One region of the Streptomyces sp. NPDC003016 genome, then DNA from elsewhere that is predicted to be linked to it. Evidence: riboswitches for the same ligand, from Rfam matches in the RefSeq annotation. Region 1 holds a riboswitch; the other holds the start of a gene.
The links. A riboswitch is a leader RNA that binds a small molecule or an ion and turns the genes downstream of it on or off. The one in region 1 is predicted to bind cyclic di-AMP.
Positions count from the first base shown of each region.

Region 2: it holds a riboswitch for cyclic di-AMP, as region 1 does, so the genes downstream of both, ACWDZ4_RS11545 (M23 family metallopeptidase) here and ACWDZ4_RS06045 (transglycosylase family protein) in region 1, are expected to answer to the same signal.

Region 1 covers NZ_JBSFTV010000005.1:153,268-160,839, reverse strand. The annotation lists gene ACWDZ4_RS06065 (Ppx/GppA phosphatase family protein) at 1-501, opposite strand, end outside; gene ACWDZ4_RS06060 (DUF501 domain-containing protein) at 498-1,046, opposite strand; gene ACWDZ4_RS06055 (FtsB family cell division protein) at 1,114-1,590, opposite strand; gene eno (phosphopyruvate hydratase) at 1,721-3,007, opposite strand; gene ACWDZ4_RS06045 (transglycosylase family protein) at 3,266-4,003, opposite strand; cyclic di-AMP (ydaO/yuaA leader) riboswitch at 4,007-4,177, opposite strand; gene ACWDZ4_RS06040 (transglycosylase family protein) at 4,445-5,458, opposite strand; gene ACWDZ4_RS06035 (cytochrome P450 family protein) at 5,572-6,843, opposite strand; gene alr (alanine racemase) at 7,311-7,572, shown strand, end outside.
Region 2 covers NZ_JBSFTV010000010.1:181,668-189,239, reverse strand. The annotation lists gene ACWDZ4_RS11550 (PrsW family intramembrane metalloprotease) at 1-1,232, shown strand, start outside; gene ACWDZ4_RS11545 (M23 family metallopeptidase) at 1,377-2,504, opposite strand; cyclic di-AMP (ydaO/yuaA leader) riboswitch at 2,516-2,663, opposite strand; gene ACWDZ4_RS11540 (DUF2332 domain-containing protein) at 2,921-3,952, shown strand; gene ACWDZ4_RS11535 (PP2C family protein-serine/threonine phosphatase) at 3,843-5,171, opposite strand; tRNA gene ACWDZ4_RS11530 (tRNA-Met) at 5,272-5,345, opposite strand; gene ACWDZ4_RS11525 (phosphotransferase-like protein) at 5,361-5,474, opposite strand; gene ACWDZ4_RS11520 (DUF5988 family protein) at 5,623-5,823, opposite strand; tRNA gene ACWDZ4_RS11515 (tRNA-Lys) at 5,963-6,035, opposite strand; gene ACWDZ4_RS11510 (FG-GAP repeat domain-containing protein) at 6,123-7,572, opposite strand, start outside.

The DNA of each region.
Region 1 (7,572 bases):
CCGTACGCAGCCGATGTCGACGGAGCGGGCCGCCCGTACCCGGTCGTCGCCGGTGACGAACTCCGTGGAGCCGCCGCCGATGTCCACGACGAGGTAGGGCCCGGTCAGGTCCTCGCGGCCGGTCAGCTCCCTGGTCGCGCCGGTGAAGGAGAACTCGGCCTCCTGGTCACCGGTGATCACCTCGGGCTCCACGCCCAGGATGTCGTGGACGCCGCGTACGAAGTCCTCGCGGTTCTCGGCGTCGCGGGAGGCCGAGGTGGCGACGAACCTGACCTTCTCGACGCCGTGCGCCGCGATGGCCTCGGCGTACTCGCGGCAGGCGGCGAAGGTGCGCTCCAGCGCCTCGGGGGCCAGGCGCCCGGTGCGGTCGACGTCCTGGCCGAGCCGCACGATCCGCATCCGGCGGTCGATGTCGGTCAGCTCGCCCGTGGCGGGGTCGGCGTCGGCGACGAGCAGGCGGATGGAGTTCGTACCGCAGTCGATGGCGGCCACCCGGGTCACTTGGCGTCCTCCTGGCCGGTGTCGCCCTCGGCGCACGGCGTCACGCACGGGCCCTTGGCCCACCACTCGGGCAGCAGCGCGAGCGCCTCGTCGCCGAACGGGTTCACCCCGGGGCCGGCCGCCAGCGCGTGGCCGACCAGGACGTGCAGGCACTTCACGCGGTCCGGCATGCCGCCGGCGCTCGGGAAGCCCTGGAGCACCTCGATCGCGTCGCGGCGCCGGATGTAGTCCTCGTGGGCGGCGCGGTAGGCGGCGGCCAGCTCGGGGTCCTCGGCGAGGCGGTCCTGCATCTCCTTCATCAGGCCGGAGCCCTCCAGGGTGCCGATCGCCCCGGCAGCGCGCGGGCAGGTCAGGTAGTACAGCGTCGGGAACGGCGTGCCGTCCTCCAGGCGCGGGGCCGTCTCGACCACGTCCGGCTGTCCGCACGGGCAGCGGTGCGCGATGGCGCGCAGTCCGCGCGGCGGGCGGCCCAGCTGCAGCTTGAACGCGGCGATGTCCGCCTCGGTGGGCTCGGTGCGCGGGGTGGTCGGGGGTGCGGCGTCCATGCGTGCGTTCGTGCCTTCGTGTGTGTCGTGACTGCTGATGACTGGTTGCTGCGCTGCTGACCGCCGGTCACCCGGCCGGGCGGTCGGCCTGGTCGACACCGTCCCAGAGGTTGGTGTACCAGGGACGGCCGGTGCCCGCCCGGTCGTCGCGGCGCTTGTCGCGGGCGCCGGGGTCGACGACGGTGAAGCCCGTCTCCCCCGGCCGTACGAGGTGGAGGTGCTCGCGGGCGAGGCGCTCGATGTACGCGTCGTCCTTGAGCCGGGCCTTCTCGTCGCGGAGCTCCTCGACGCGCCGGCCGGCCTCCCGCATCTTGCGCTGCTGGTCGGCGATCTCGCCGCGCTGCGACACGTACTGACGCATCGGATAGGCGAGGGCCACGATCAGCGAGCACAGGACCAGGACGAGGAGCGCGGCCCGGCCGGTGAGCCGGGAGCGGCGGGCCTGACGGCGGTTCTGCGAGCGGTAGACGCGGGCGGCGGTCTGCTCGCCGAGCACCCGCAGCCTGGTCGCGGTGGAGAACCGGTCCCGGTCCTTCCCGGCCATGTCTCCCGCCTCCCCTGCCGTTACGCACGTACGTCCCCGGACACGGTACGGGACCGCGGCCGGGGACGTACGGACGACTGGCTGTGCTGTTACGCCGTGGCTGGTGCGCCGTGACTGGTGCGCCTCGCGGTTACGCCTTGAAGCGCGGGAAGGCGGAGCGGCCGGCGTACACCGCCGCGTCGTCGAGGATCTCCTCGATGCGCAGCAGCTGGTTGTACTTGGCGACGCGCTCGGAGCGGGCCGGGGCGCCGGTCTTGATCTGGCCGCAGTTGGTGGCGACGGCGAGGTCGGCGATGGTGACGTCCTCGGTCTCGCCGGAGCGGTGCGACATCATGCACTTGAAGCCGTTGCGCTGCGCGAGCTCGACGGCGTCCAGGGTCTCGGTCAGCGAACCGATCTGGTTGACCTTGACGAGCAGCGAGTTGGCGGCGCCTTCCTCGATGCCGCGCGCCAGGCGCTCCGGGTTGGTGACGAAGAGGTCGTCGCCGACGATCTGGACCTTGGTGCCCAGCTTGTCGGTGAGCGCCTTCCAGCCGGCCCAGTCGTCCTCGTAGAGCGGGTCCTCGATGGAGACGAGCGGGTACGCCGCCACGAGCTCCTCGTAGTACTCCGTCATCTCGGCGGCCGAGCGGGACTTGCCCTCGAACTCGTAACTGCCGTCCTTGTAGAACTCGGAGGCGGCGACGTCGAGCGCGAGCGCGATCTGCTCACCGGGGACGTAACCGGCCTGCTTGATCGCCTCCAGGATGAGGTCGAGCGCGGCGCGGTTGGAGTCCAGGTTCGGGGCGAAGCCGCCCTCGTCGCCGAGGCCGGTGGACAGGCCCTTGGACTTCAGGACGGACTTGAGGGTGTGGTAGACCTCCGTGCCCCAGCGCAGGGCCTCGGAGAAGGACTCGGCGCCGATCGGCGCGATCATGAACTCCTGGATGTCGACGTTGGAGTCGGCGTGCGACCCACCGTTGAGGATGTTCATCATCGGAACGGGCAGCAGGTGCGCGTTCGGGCCGCCGAGGTAGCGGAAGAGGGGGAGGTCGGACGCCTCGGAGGCGGCGTGCGCGACGGCGAGGGAGACGCCGAGGATGGCGTTGGCGCCGAGGGAGCCCTTGTTCTCGGTGGCGTCCAGGTCGAACATGGCCTGGTCGATCAGGCGCTGCTCGGTGGCGTCGTAGCCGACGAGCTCCGGGCCGATCTGCTCGATGACGGCGAGGACGGCCTTCTCGACACCCTTGCCCTGGTAGCGGTTCGGGTCACCGTCGCGAAGCTCAATGGCCTCGAACGCTCCGGTGGAGGCACCGGACGGAACAGCAGCACGACCGGTGCTGCCGTCGTCGAGGCCGACCTCGACCTCGACCGTGGGATTGCCTCGGGAGTCCAGGATTTCCCGGGCTACGACGACGTCGATGGACGGCACGAGCATCTCCTTCTGGGATGTGACGCTAGGGGTGCAGGGTCACTTTGGCCTTGCGACAAGAGCCTAACCGGCTCGGGGGCATCGATCGGCCGTTCGCCCGCCCGCTGGGACAAGAAGACGCCCGAATCCCCGCAATAGCGGACGTAACTCTGGGATGTGCGGGACGGCGTTCCGGACTACTGATCGGTAAGGGGAAAGGGGAAACCCCGGCCCGGCGCGCACGGGGGAGCGCGCCGGACCGGGGTGCTCCGGAGGGGAGGCGGGTCAGCCGAGGTGCAGCTGCTGGCCCACGTAGATGACATCGGCGTCGTCGACGATGTCCTTGTTCAGCTCGAAGAGCTTCTCCCAGCCGCCCTTGACCTTCTTCGCTTCGGCGATCTTGCCGAGGGTGTCGCCGGACTTGACCTTGTACTCGCCGTCGCCCTTCTTGATGGTCTTCGGGGCGGCGGGCTTCGCGGTCTCGGCCTTCGGCGCGGAGCGGACCTCGCTGCGCGAGGCGGGCTGCTCGGCGGCGCGCGGGGCGGCCTGCTCCTGCGTCTGCTGCGGCTGGGGCGCGGCCTTCTGCTGCTGCGGCTGCTGCTGCTGCTGCTGCGAGGAGCCGGAGGTGTCGACACCCGGGTCGACACCGTCGTTGGTCAGGCCGCCGGCACCGGCGCAGGCCCAGGCGCCCGGGCCCTGCATGTCGAGGAGCTTCTCGGCGGTGGCTATCTGCTGGGCCTTGGATGCCTTGTCGGCGGTGGGGGCGTACTGCGTGCCGCCGGCGGCGGCCCAGCTGGACGCGGAGAACTGCAGGCCACCGTAGTAACCGTTGCCCGTGTTGATGGACCAGTTGCCGCCGGACTCGCACTGGGCGACAGCGTCCCAGGTCTCGACGGAGGCGGCGGAGGCCGACGTCGCGCCCATCAGCGGGACGGCGACAGCGGCGCCGGTGATGCCGGCGAACGTGGCGATGCGAGTGACCTTGGACGGACGACGGTGCTTGGCCTTGCCGGAAAACAGCATGCGACATCTCCTCACCGACGCCTACGAGGTGAGCTGTCGGGTTCGGGCCAATGAGTGCCCGGCCGCGCGATCTGTGTCGCGCGCCTTAACCCCAAGCCGGTTCCGTCCGTCTTGCGACGTCCGGGCCCGGCGCCTACCTGGGTCCCCCGCTCCTGCCTACGGCGCTTTACGCGTCAGTTCCCCCCGGCCGCCGGCAGGATTCGGCGTGACGGTCGACGGGGCCCGCGGTGGCGAGCGGTTCGACCGTAAACACATGAGCCCGTGATGTTCAAAGAGGAGCATCGCGGAAATATCACCCATTTACCCTCCCCCCTGATCCCCATCCGCGCAGGTCAGGGGCGAGACTGACGGACCGTTCGGGCCGACCGTGTGAAGTGAGGCAAAGAGATCCATGTCTCACTGACACCAATGGGGACATAGCGGCCCGAACTGCCCCCGATTTCAGTCCAGATCGAGGCTTTGGCCAGGGACGATGAGGTCCGGATCGGACCCGACGGCCTTCTCGTTCGCGGCGTAGAGCGCCGGCCAGCCGCCGCGCACGTCGTGCGCGTCGGCGATGGCCCAGAGGTTGTCGCCGGCGCGGACGGTGTAACCCTGGTCCGCGTCCTCGCCCTTGCCCGCGTCCGCTTCCTGCCCTTGCTCTTGCTCCCGGGCGCCGGACGTGTCGACCGCGTCACGTGTCGGTCCGTCACCTCGCGAGGCATGGCGGCCCGATTCGCGGTCGATGCCCGAATCGCCAGATATGACGTCCGCGTCCTCCCGGGCCCCCGCGCCGCGGTGCCTGCCCTGGGAGGCGCCCTTCTCGGAGGTGGCCCCAGCGACCTCACGGGCGGGCGCACCGGGCTTCTCGGCGGCGGCGCCGGCCTCGGCCTCCGCGGAGTCGGCAGCGCCGGCCGGCGGGGTCGTCGCCGGCTCGGCGGACTTCCCGGCCCCGGCCGCCTTCCCGCCCGAGGAAGCCTTCGGGGCCGTAGTGCTCGCCGGCGCCTCGGCCGACGTGTCGGCCTTGGAGCCGGCCTTGGAGCCGGCCTTCGGCGCGGCTTCCGGCCCGGCGGTCGCGCCGCCGCCCGGCGCGGCGTCCTCATCCTCCGTCAGGCCCGAGATGGGCGCGCAGCTCGGCCACGCCTGCGGTCCCTGTTCGGCCAGTACCTTCTCGGCCACCTGGATCTGCTGCGAGCGGCTGGCGAGGTCGGCGCGCGGCGCGTACGCCGTACCGCCGAAGCGCTGCCAGAGTTCCGGCGAGAACTGGAGTCCGCCGTAGTAGCCGTTGCCGAGGTCGGCGCTCCACATGCCGCCGCTCTCACAGTCGGCCACCCGGTCCCAGGTCGTGGCTTCGGCAGCGTTCGCGCCGGTCGCGCCGAGCAGCGGGATGGCGATGGCCGATCCGGCGACTCCTGCCGCGACGACGAGAGCTGGAGCCTGACGGGGGCGGCGGTGTCTACCGTTCCCGGAGCGCATGCGGTGGCCTTTCGAGTGACGGCTGAGGTTGACGGTGAACGTAGCCGCACTCGAACGTCTGTCACAAGTCGATACAGCGGAGATCACATGAAGGTCTCGCCCGTGACGCGCCGTCACTTCCGTTCTGCCCCGAACTGCACGGGCAAGGTGCGCAATCCGCGCATAATGAGGCCGCCACGCCACCGCAGATCGTCGGGTTCTGCCGCAAGCCGCAGATCGGGGAGGCGTCGCAGCAGCGTCGCGATCGCCGTCTGCCCCTCCAGCCGGGCCAGCGGCGCACCGAGGCAGTAGTGGATGCCGTGCCCGTACCCGAGGTGCTGGTTGTCGCGGCGCGCGAGGTCGAGCGTGTCCGGGTCGTCGAAGCGTTCGGGGTCCCGGTCGGCCGCGGCGAGCACGACGAGCACGGGGTCGCCCACCCCGATGTCCCGGCCACCCAGGGTCAGCGCCTCGGTGGCGTACCGCCAGGTCGCCAGCTCCACCGGGCCGTCGTACCGCAGGAGTTCCTCGACGCCCGTGGCGAGCAGCTCCGTGTCCCCCTCGTCGAGTGCGCGCTGGAGGCGCTCGCGCTGCTCCGGGTTGCGCAGGAGCGCGTACACGCCGTTGCCGATGAGGTTGACCGTCGTCTCGAAGCCCGCGAAGAGCAGGATGAAGGCCATCGCTGCGGCCTCGTTCTCGGTGAGGTGCTCGCCGTGGTCGCTGGCGCGGATGAGGCCCGAGATGAGGTCGTCGCCCGGCTCTTCCCGCTTGCGGTGGATGAGCTCGGCGAGGTAGTTGCGCATCTTCTTCACCGACCGGGCGACGCCGCCGCGCGGCCCGCCGCCGTGGCGGATCATCATGCCGGCCCAGTCGCGGAAGTCGTCCTGGTCCTCGCGCGGTACGCCGAGCAGGTCGCAGATCGCGTAGATGGGGAGCGGGAACGCGAAGTCGTGGATGAGGTCGGCCTCCCCCTCCTCCAGGAAGGCGTCGATCAGCCGGTCCGTCAGCTCCTGTACGCGCGGGGCGAACTCGGCCACCGTGCGGGGGGTGAACGCCTTCGACACCAGGCGACGCAGCCGCGTGTGGTCCGGCGGGTCGATGTTCAGCAGGTGCGTCATCAGGTCGGCCTTGCGCTCGCCCGGAATGCCGGTCCTGCCCCTGGCCTGCGCGGAGCCGCTGTGGTGGGCCGGGTCCTTGGAGAGCCGCTGGTCCGCGAGTGCCTGGCGCGCGTCGGCGTACCGCGTCACCAACCAGGCCTCGACCCCGCTGGGCAGCGTCGTCCGGTGGACGGGCGAGTGCTCGCGCAGCCAGGCGTACGCCGGGTAGGGGTCGGTGGCGAACTCCCAGGTGAAGAGTTCGGGCACGGGGCCCTCGGACGCGGGTTCGGGGGTGTTCTGGTGGTGCGGCACGCCGTCGACCGTATCCCTTTGTCCTCACCCGCCGGAGGGCCGAGCGGGTCCGGCCCTGTCCGTCCCGTGCGCCGGCGGCCCACCTGGGCAGGGAGGGGGAGCGGGGTGCTGTCCGAGCCCGTTGCGATGCGCAGCGGGCGCCAGGGGTACGCCACCCGGAAGGGCCGGCGCACCGTCTGCCGGCGACCCGGAACCGTCGGCCGGACCTGCACAACCAGCCTGTGCGGTAAGCCGGTTCCCCGGCGCGGCCAGGTCTTTCACTCCGTTACGGCAGCCTCTACACTGCCGTCGGCTCCATGGGCTGCGTCGGCGTGAAGCCGGCGCCGCGAAGAAGCCGTGGAGCGTGCCGAGGAAGAACGACAAGGTATACGTGTGGGGGCGGCGACCCAGTACCTGAGCGCGCCCCAGGGGTCGTAGGGGGCGGTGCCCCAGGACTGTCGGCGGCCCCTGAGGGGACTGGGGACGCGATGAGTGAGACAACTGCTGCGCCGACCGCTGCCGTGCGCGCACGCGCCGAGATCGATCTGAGCGCCCTGCGCGCCAATGTGCAGGTCCTGCGCGCCCGGGCCCGGGGCGCCGCCGTGATGGCCGTCGTCAAGTCCGACGGGTACGGCCACGGCGCGGTGCCGTGCGCCCGCGAGGCCCTCGCCGCGGGCGCGAGCTGGCTCGGCACGACCACGGCCGAGGAGGCTCTCGAGCTGCGCGCGGCCGGGCTTCCCGGCCGCATCC
Region 2 (7,572 bases), on a different contig from region 1:
GGAACCTCGCCTTCGCCTTCGCCTGGGGCGCGTTCGCCGCGGCCCTCGTCGCGATCATCGCGAACAGTTTCGCGACCCGCTGGATAGCCACGGCCACCGCCGACCCGGCGGGGGCCGAATCCCTGGGCGCGACGGTGATAGCCCCGGTCGTCGAGGAGAGCGCGAAGGCGGTGGCGATACTGCTGATCTTCCTGTTCCGCAGACGGGACTTCACCGGCATCGTCGACGGAGTGGTCGTCGCCGGCTTCACGGCGACCGGCTTCGCCTTCACCGAGAACATCCTCTACCTCGGCACCGCCTTCGGCCAGGACCAGGAGGCGGGCGCCTACGGCCTCGCCTCGGTGACCGCGGCGACCTTCTTCGTACGCATCGTGATGTCGCCGTTCGCGCACCCGCTGTTCACGGTGTTGACGGGCATCGGCTTCGGGCTCGCCGCGCTCGCACCGCAGCGACGCCCGGGCCGGTGGCGGCGGATCGCGCTGCCGCTGCTCGGTCTGGTGCTCGCGATGGGCGTGCACGCCCTGTGGAACGGTTCCGCGGTCTTCGGGACGTACGGCTTCTACGCGGTGTACGCCGCCTTCATGGTCCCCGCCTTCGCGCTGCTGACCTGGCTGGTGATCTGGACACGCCAGCGCGAGCTGCGCACGATCGCCGCCGAGCTGCCCGCCTACGCCGCCGCCGGCTGGCTGCGGCCGGCCGAGCCGTTCACGCTCGCCTCGATGCGGGCCCGTTCGCTGGCACGGGACGCGGCGGCGCGCGCGTACGGGAGCGGTACGTACGGAAACGGAAACGGAAACGGTCCGCACGGGAGCGGTCCGTACGGGGGCAGTGCGTACGGGGGCAGTGCGTACGGAAGCCGGGCAGCATCCGGCGGGCGGGCCCCGTCCCGGGCCGCCGCCCGTGCCGCCGCCCGTGCCGTCGCCGAGTACGAGGTCTTCGCGACGTCCCTGGCCTTCCTGCGCCACCGGGCCCACCGCGGCGCGGTGGGCCCGGACTTCGCGGCACGCGAGCAGGAGCTGCTGCACCACCTGTGGCAGCGCAGGGACGTGGCCGGACCGGCGCTGGAGTACGCGGCGTGGGCGACGAGCCGGGCATGGGCCCCGCCACCGCCCCCGCGGCAGTCCCGGCCGCACCCACGGCCGTCACCGGCGCCGTGGTACGGACCGCCGCCCCAGCGCCCCGCCCCGCACCGGGACCACGCCGTCTACAACCCGTACCGGCAGCAGCGGTAACAGAGCCGGCAGCCCTGGCGACGGGGGGTGTGTGCCAGGACTGCCGGGGACTGAGGGGAACCGCGGGACATACCGTCAGGCCACCGGACCACCGGACCACCGGGCCGTCCGGGGCAGCAGGCCGTCCGGGCCACCGGCCGGCCGTCAGACCGTGAGGCCCTTGTCCCGCAGCCACGCGGCCGGGTCGACGCCGGCGCCGCCGGGCGTGTGCACTTCGAGGTGGAGGTGCGCTCCCGTCACATTGCCGGTGGCGCCCACGCGGCCGATGACGTCGCCCGTTCCGACCTCCCCGGAGGTGGCGGTCATCGAGGAGAGGTGGCAGTACCAGACCTCCGTGCCGTCCGGGAGCTCCAGGACGATGCGGTAGCCGTACGCACCCGACCAGCCCGCCGACGTGATGGTGCCGCCGTGCACGGCCTTGACCGGCGTACCCGTCGGGGCGGCGAAGTCCAGGCCGGTGTGCTGGCCGGAGGACCACATCGAGCCGGACTGGCCGTAGGTGGAGGTGAGCGTGTACGACGAGGTCGGCAGCGAGTAGCTGGCGGCCAGCTTGGCGAGCCGCTCCTGCTCGGCCTTGCGCGCGGCCTCTTCCTCCGCCTGTCGCTTCTCCTCCTCGGCCTTCCGCTTCTCCTCCTCGGCCTTGGCCTCCGCCGCGCTCTGCTGCTCGGCCGCCTCGGCCGCGGCCTGCTCGGCGGCCTTCGCCTCGGCGGCCACCTTGGCCTCGGCGTCGGCGGCGTCCTGCTGCTGCTCGGCCTGCTGGAGGATGCGGGCGCGCAGCGCCTCGCCCGCGTCGGTGGTGCCCTGCCGCGCGTCGGCGGTGGTGACGCCCGCGGTGGTGAGCGGGGCGGCCGCCAGGATCGTTTCGCCCGCCGTGCCCGTACCCGCCTGAACGCCGGAGCCCGATCCGGAGCCCGCGTCGTCGGACATCAAGGAGCCTATGCCGGGAAGGGACTCGGCGTCGGGCAGCGAGTCCGCTATCGCGTCGGGAAGGGAGATCGAGACGGCCGGCTTGTCCTGCGCGGTGGCTATGCCGCCCGCGCCGACCGCGGCGATGACGCCGACACCGAGAACGGTGGAACTGCGGCCGATTCCGCCGCGCTGCTTGACGACGCGATGACGGCCGCGTACGGGCCGGATGGACTCCTCGGTGGGGTTCCACTCTCCCCAGGTTCCCTCGGCGCCACCGGGAATCCCGGCGGCGTTCGGAACGTTCGGTACCTCGTACCCGTAAGAGGGCAGGGGTGCTTCGGGGGCAGGCCTGTTGGACGCCACGGAGGCGTGCTCCTTTCCTTCCTTCTCGCCTACCGGGTTAGCTGACGGGTTCGGAGCAGGAAGGTCTCCTACGGGCCTCCTCGTAGGTACGAAGGAGTCCGATTCACCCCAAGGAACGTGGTTCCCCGGTTCCCTTGCGGAATTCGGCGCGTGCGCACGGTGTCGTCTCTTGTGACGACTGGGACGACCGCGCTGCGTTATCGAACGTTAATAGACACCGGGTCCGCTTTCCAAGCCGTTCCAGGTGATCGTTAACGATATTGGCACGGACCAATCGCCACACATATGGTCACAGCGGGGCGAGTTGCCATGCCCCCGATCGACATTCCGAAACCTCGAAGTGGTGACGGTTCGTCAATTGTTATGCGCAGGGGCGTCTTACGACTACACAGTGTCGCCGGACTAGCTTCGTCACCATGGTTGCCAACAGCACGCGGTCCGTGGCCGGCCGCTACCGCGAGTTCTCCGAACAGCAGGCGCAGGGCGTCTCCCCCGGCTACGCCGAACTCACCGCCCGCATCAGCGAGGACGAGGAGCTCTGCGCCCTCATCGCCGCCCTGCCGCCCGGCAACAAGCAGCAGCCCAACCTCCTCCTCGCCGCCGTCCGTTTCCTCGGCGGCCCCCACGAGCGGTGGGTGTCCTTCCGCGCCTGGACCCTGGCCCACTGGGACGCCGTACGCGCCGTCGTGCTGACCCGCTTCACCCAGACCAACGAGCCCGCCCGCTGCGCCACCCTGCTGCCCCTCCTCGCCGCGCTCCCGCAGCCCCTCGCCCTCATCGAGGTCGGCGCCTCCGCCGGCCTGTGCCTCCACCCCGACCGCTACGCCTACCGCTACGACGGCGGCGCCGTCCTGGGCTCCTCCCCCGTCACCTTCGACTGCCGTACGGAGGGTCCCGTGCCCCTGCCCACCGCGCTGCCCGACATCGCCTGGCGCGCCGGCATCGACCTCGACCCCCTCGACCCCACCGACGAGGACGACGTCCGCTGGCTCCAGTCGCTGATCTGGCCGGGCCGTGCGGAGCGCCCGCGCCAGCAGCTCGCCGCCATCGAGGCCGTACGTACGGCGCCCCGCCCCCGCATCGTCCGCGGCGACCTCGTCGACCACCTCCCGGCGCTGGCCGCCGACGCCCCGGCGGACGCCACCCTGGTCGTCTTCCACACCGCCGTACTGACCTACCTGCCGCTCGCCCGCCGCGAGGAGTTCGCCGCGCTCGTCCGCGCGCTGCCGGGCCACTGGATCTCCAACGAGCACCACACCGTGCTGCCCTGGCTCGATGCCCCCGCCCCCGACGACGAGCACCTGCTCACCCTCGCCCTCGACGAGCGCGCGGTCGCCTTCACGGCTCCGCACGGCCAGGGTCTGCACTGGTTCGGTGCGACGAGTGCGACGAGTGCGACGGGAGAGGCGGGTGCGACAGGTGCGGCGAGTGCGCCGCCACCCGCCTGACCAGGCTCACGGTCCGACGGCGGTCCGGCTGCCCCTCGGCGGGCCGTGCGACCGCCAGCAGGGCCATGTCGTCCGTGGCGGCCCCGTGCGTGTGCAGCCGTACGTCGTCGGTGATCGCGTCCAGCAGCTCCTCGGGTCCCGGGAAGATCCGCCCGCGCAGCCGCGCGGGCGGATCGTAGAAGACACCGGCGGCGTTCCTGGCCTCGGAGAGGCCGTCCGTGAAGAGCAGCAGCGTGGCGCCCGGCGGGAACGCGCATTCCTGGGCCCGGTCGGGCCAGGCCGCCAGCTCGCCCATCCCCAGCGGCAGCGCGGCCTCGGTCGGCACGATCTCCGTGAGATCCCCGTCGGCGTACAGCATGAGCGGTTCCGGATGGCCGCGGTTGACCAGCCGTACGACGCCCTGACCGCGCGGGATCTCGGCGAGCACGGCGGTCGTGAACCCCTCGAAGGCGTCCAGCCCGTCCCGCCGCGCGCCCTCCCGCATGAGTGCCCGCTCCAGCCGCTGCGCGACACCTTCGAGCGACCTCTCCTGCTCGGCGGCCTCCCGGAACGCCCCGATGACGACGGCCACCGCCTCCACCGCGCCGAGCCCCTTCCCGCGTACGTCGCCGACCACCAGCCGCACCCCGGCCGGTGTGTCCTGTACGGCGAAGAGGTCCCCGCCGATGAACGCGTCCGCCTGCGCTGCCTCGTACCGCGCCGCGACGTGCAGACCGGCGATCCGGCCGGGCGGCGTGGGGAGCACGGCGCGCTGGGCCGCCTCGGCGATGGTGCGGGCGGAGGCGAGCTGCTCCCCGCTGCGGCGTACGACGCGGTTGATGACCAGCGCGAGGACGGCGACGGTGACCATGGTGACCAGTTCGGTCACCGACTCGACCTCGGTCGAGGTGCCGTTGTGGAGATGCAGCCCCACGACGGCGCCGATCGCGGCGGCACCGGTCAGGAGCGTGTTGAGGGGGGAGAAGAACGGCGCGGCGATCAGCGGGGCGGCGGCGAAGAGCGGCGACGCGGTGAAGTGCGGCGGCGTGACGACGTCGAAGACGATCCCGCCGGCGATCAGCAGCGCCGGCAGGGCCCGGAGGAAGTGCCGGGCCGCGCTCACGGCACCGACGCCCGCTCCGTCTTGCTTCCCCACCTGTGGTCTCCCGCTCGCTCCGCACCCGCGTGCGGACGGTACCGCGCCCAGCCCAGGCTGGCCGTAGCCGCGCCGCACGGCCATCCGGGGGCAGCCGACCGGGGGACGGCGACGCCCGGCGCGAGCCGGAAACGACGAAGGTCCGGATCTCTTCCGAGATCCGGACCTTCGTCTTCTTCTTCAGTAGCGGGGACAGGATTTGAACCTGCGACCTCTGGGTTATGAGCCCAGCGAGCTACCGAGCTGCTCCACCCCGCGTCGTTGAACTCAACTCTACGCCATTCGGGGACCGGCTCCGACCACGTACGCCTGCGCCGCCGCCATCCCCGGCACCCGGCCCCCGCGCGTCACCTCGCGCCCGGTGGCGACAGCGCTCCCGCACCGCACCCGGCCCCCACCACGCCGAGCCCGTCGGGGGCGGTCCGCGCGGTCCCGCGAGGCGGCCCCGAAGGCCGCCCAGGTCGCCAGCTGTTACGGCGTCACCGCAACGGCCGCGCCCAACGCCCGTCCGGGCGGTGGCCGTTGCCCGGCGGCGCTACTCGGCGGTCTCCGTCCGTTCCCACCACTCGTAGACGGTCAGCCGTCCTTCGTCGCTGTCCTGGTGCCTCGTCGTGACCTTGAAGTGCTCGTATCCGCCGCGGTGCGGAATCTTCAGTTCCTGCCCGGGAGGAGTGATCGGGACGATCCGCCCGCGCAGATCGTCCGGGCCGCCTTCGAGAAGTGCCTTGTCCGTCATGCCCCCAGTGTTCCTACGCACGGGCCGGCGCGCACGCGGAGGAGCCCGGGGCCGAAGACGCGAAAGCGCCCCGGCCGGGACGAGCCCGGCGGGGCGCTGACGTGCGGGTCGGCCGGGGATTCCCGGCCGCCTGGGGCGGTAGGCCGTGTGGGACTCGAACCCACAACCAACGGATTAAAAGTCCGCTGCTCTGCCAATTGAGCTAACGGCCCTCGGCGAGTCACCCCCGAGCATAGCCGCAGCGGGCCCGGCAGCCGATCGGGTATCGGTTGCCGGGCCCGTCGCGGTCTGCCCGGACCCTAGAACAGGCCCTTGTAGTTCTGCCAGCCGGTGGCGATCTGCGTGCGGCCGCCGAAGGAGCCGCGGCCGTCGCCGTCGTTGCGGAACAGCTTCCCGGCGGAGTCGCGTTCGACGATGTCCGCCTTGCCGTCACCGTTCAGGTCACCGACGCCGACGATGGCGTTGTACGACCGGCCCCAGTCCTTGAAGACCTGGACCCGCCCCTTGAACGTGCCGTTCCCCGTACCGTCGTAGCGCCACAGCCCGCCCGACCTGTCGTGCCCGAGCAGATCCGCCCTGCCGTCGCCGGTGATGTCGCCGACCCCGGCGATCCGCCCGTACGTCCTCCAGTTCGCACCGATCCGCACCTTGGCCTTGAACTTCCCGCCGGCCACGCCCGCGTAGAAGTACACGTCTCCCGTCGACGCCTGACGCGCCACCAGGTCCGTACGGCCGTCACCGTTCATGTCGCCGGGGGAGGTCAGCACGTCGTACTGCCCCCAGCCCGTCCCGATCGAGGTGTACGCGGCCGACGGCGTCAGCGCCTTCCCGCAGCGGGGCCTGTACGCACGCAGCTCGCCCGACGGCTGCCGCACCAGCACGTCGTTGCACCGGTCGCCGTTCACGTCACCGAACGGCACGGCGTACGCCGACACCGGCCAGCCGCTGCCCGACGTCCTGCCGGAGAACTTTCCTCCCGCCGTTCCGTGCTGGAAGGTGAAGGAGCCGGAGCTGTTGAGCGTCAGCAGGTCGCCGATGGCGTCGCCCAGGGCGAAGTCGTGGCGCACCGGTCCCGCCTCCCGCAGCCTGACGGTCCCGGTCCGCCGCAGCGCGGGACCGTTGCCGTCCGCCGGTACGGCGGACAGCGTCCAGGCGTAGGTGCCGTTCGGGAAGGGGACATCGCCCGGCACGTCCCGGACCATGCCGTGCCAGTGGGCGGTGAGCAGCTCACGCGCGGCCCCGCCCCGCACCGTGTCGACGGTCCTGCCGGTGGCCCTGTCGCGCAGCGTCAGCGTCCAGGACGCGGCCGGCTTGGACAGCGGGGTGGTGGTGACGTCCCGGGGTACGGCGTCGAAGGCGCGCGGAGTGATCTCCGGGCGGTCCTCCGGCGTTCCGGCGGCGGTCATGGGCTGTCCGAGGACACCGGACGGGATCAGGTGCGTCTGCTCCTGGCCGTCCACGTACGCGGCGTTCCCGCCGAAGCGGTCGACGGTCCACCGCACGTGCCGCTGCGAGACCCCCGTGCCGGGCAGCTCGCCGACGGTACGGCTGCGGGCCTGCCCGGTGTCCACCGCCGTGAGGACGAGCTTGCCTGCGGCCTTGTCGTGCGTGACGACCCATCCGTCACCGAGCAGCGTCTCGCCCGAAGGCACGGACACGGACTTCTTCGCCGTACGGTCGTACACCCCGGCGGGACCGCCCGAGGGGCAGCTCCAGTACAGCCAGCGGCCGACCGCCTGCAACTCCTCC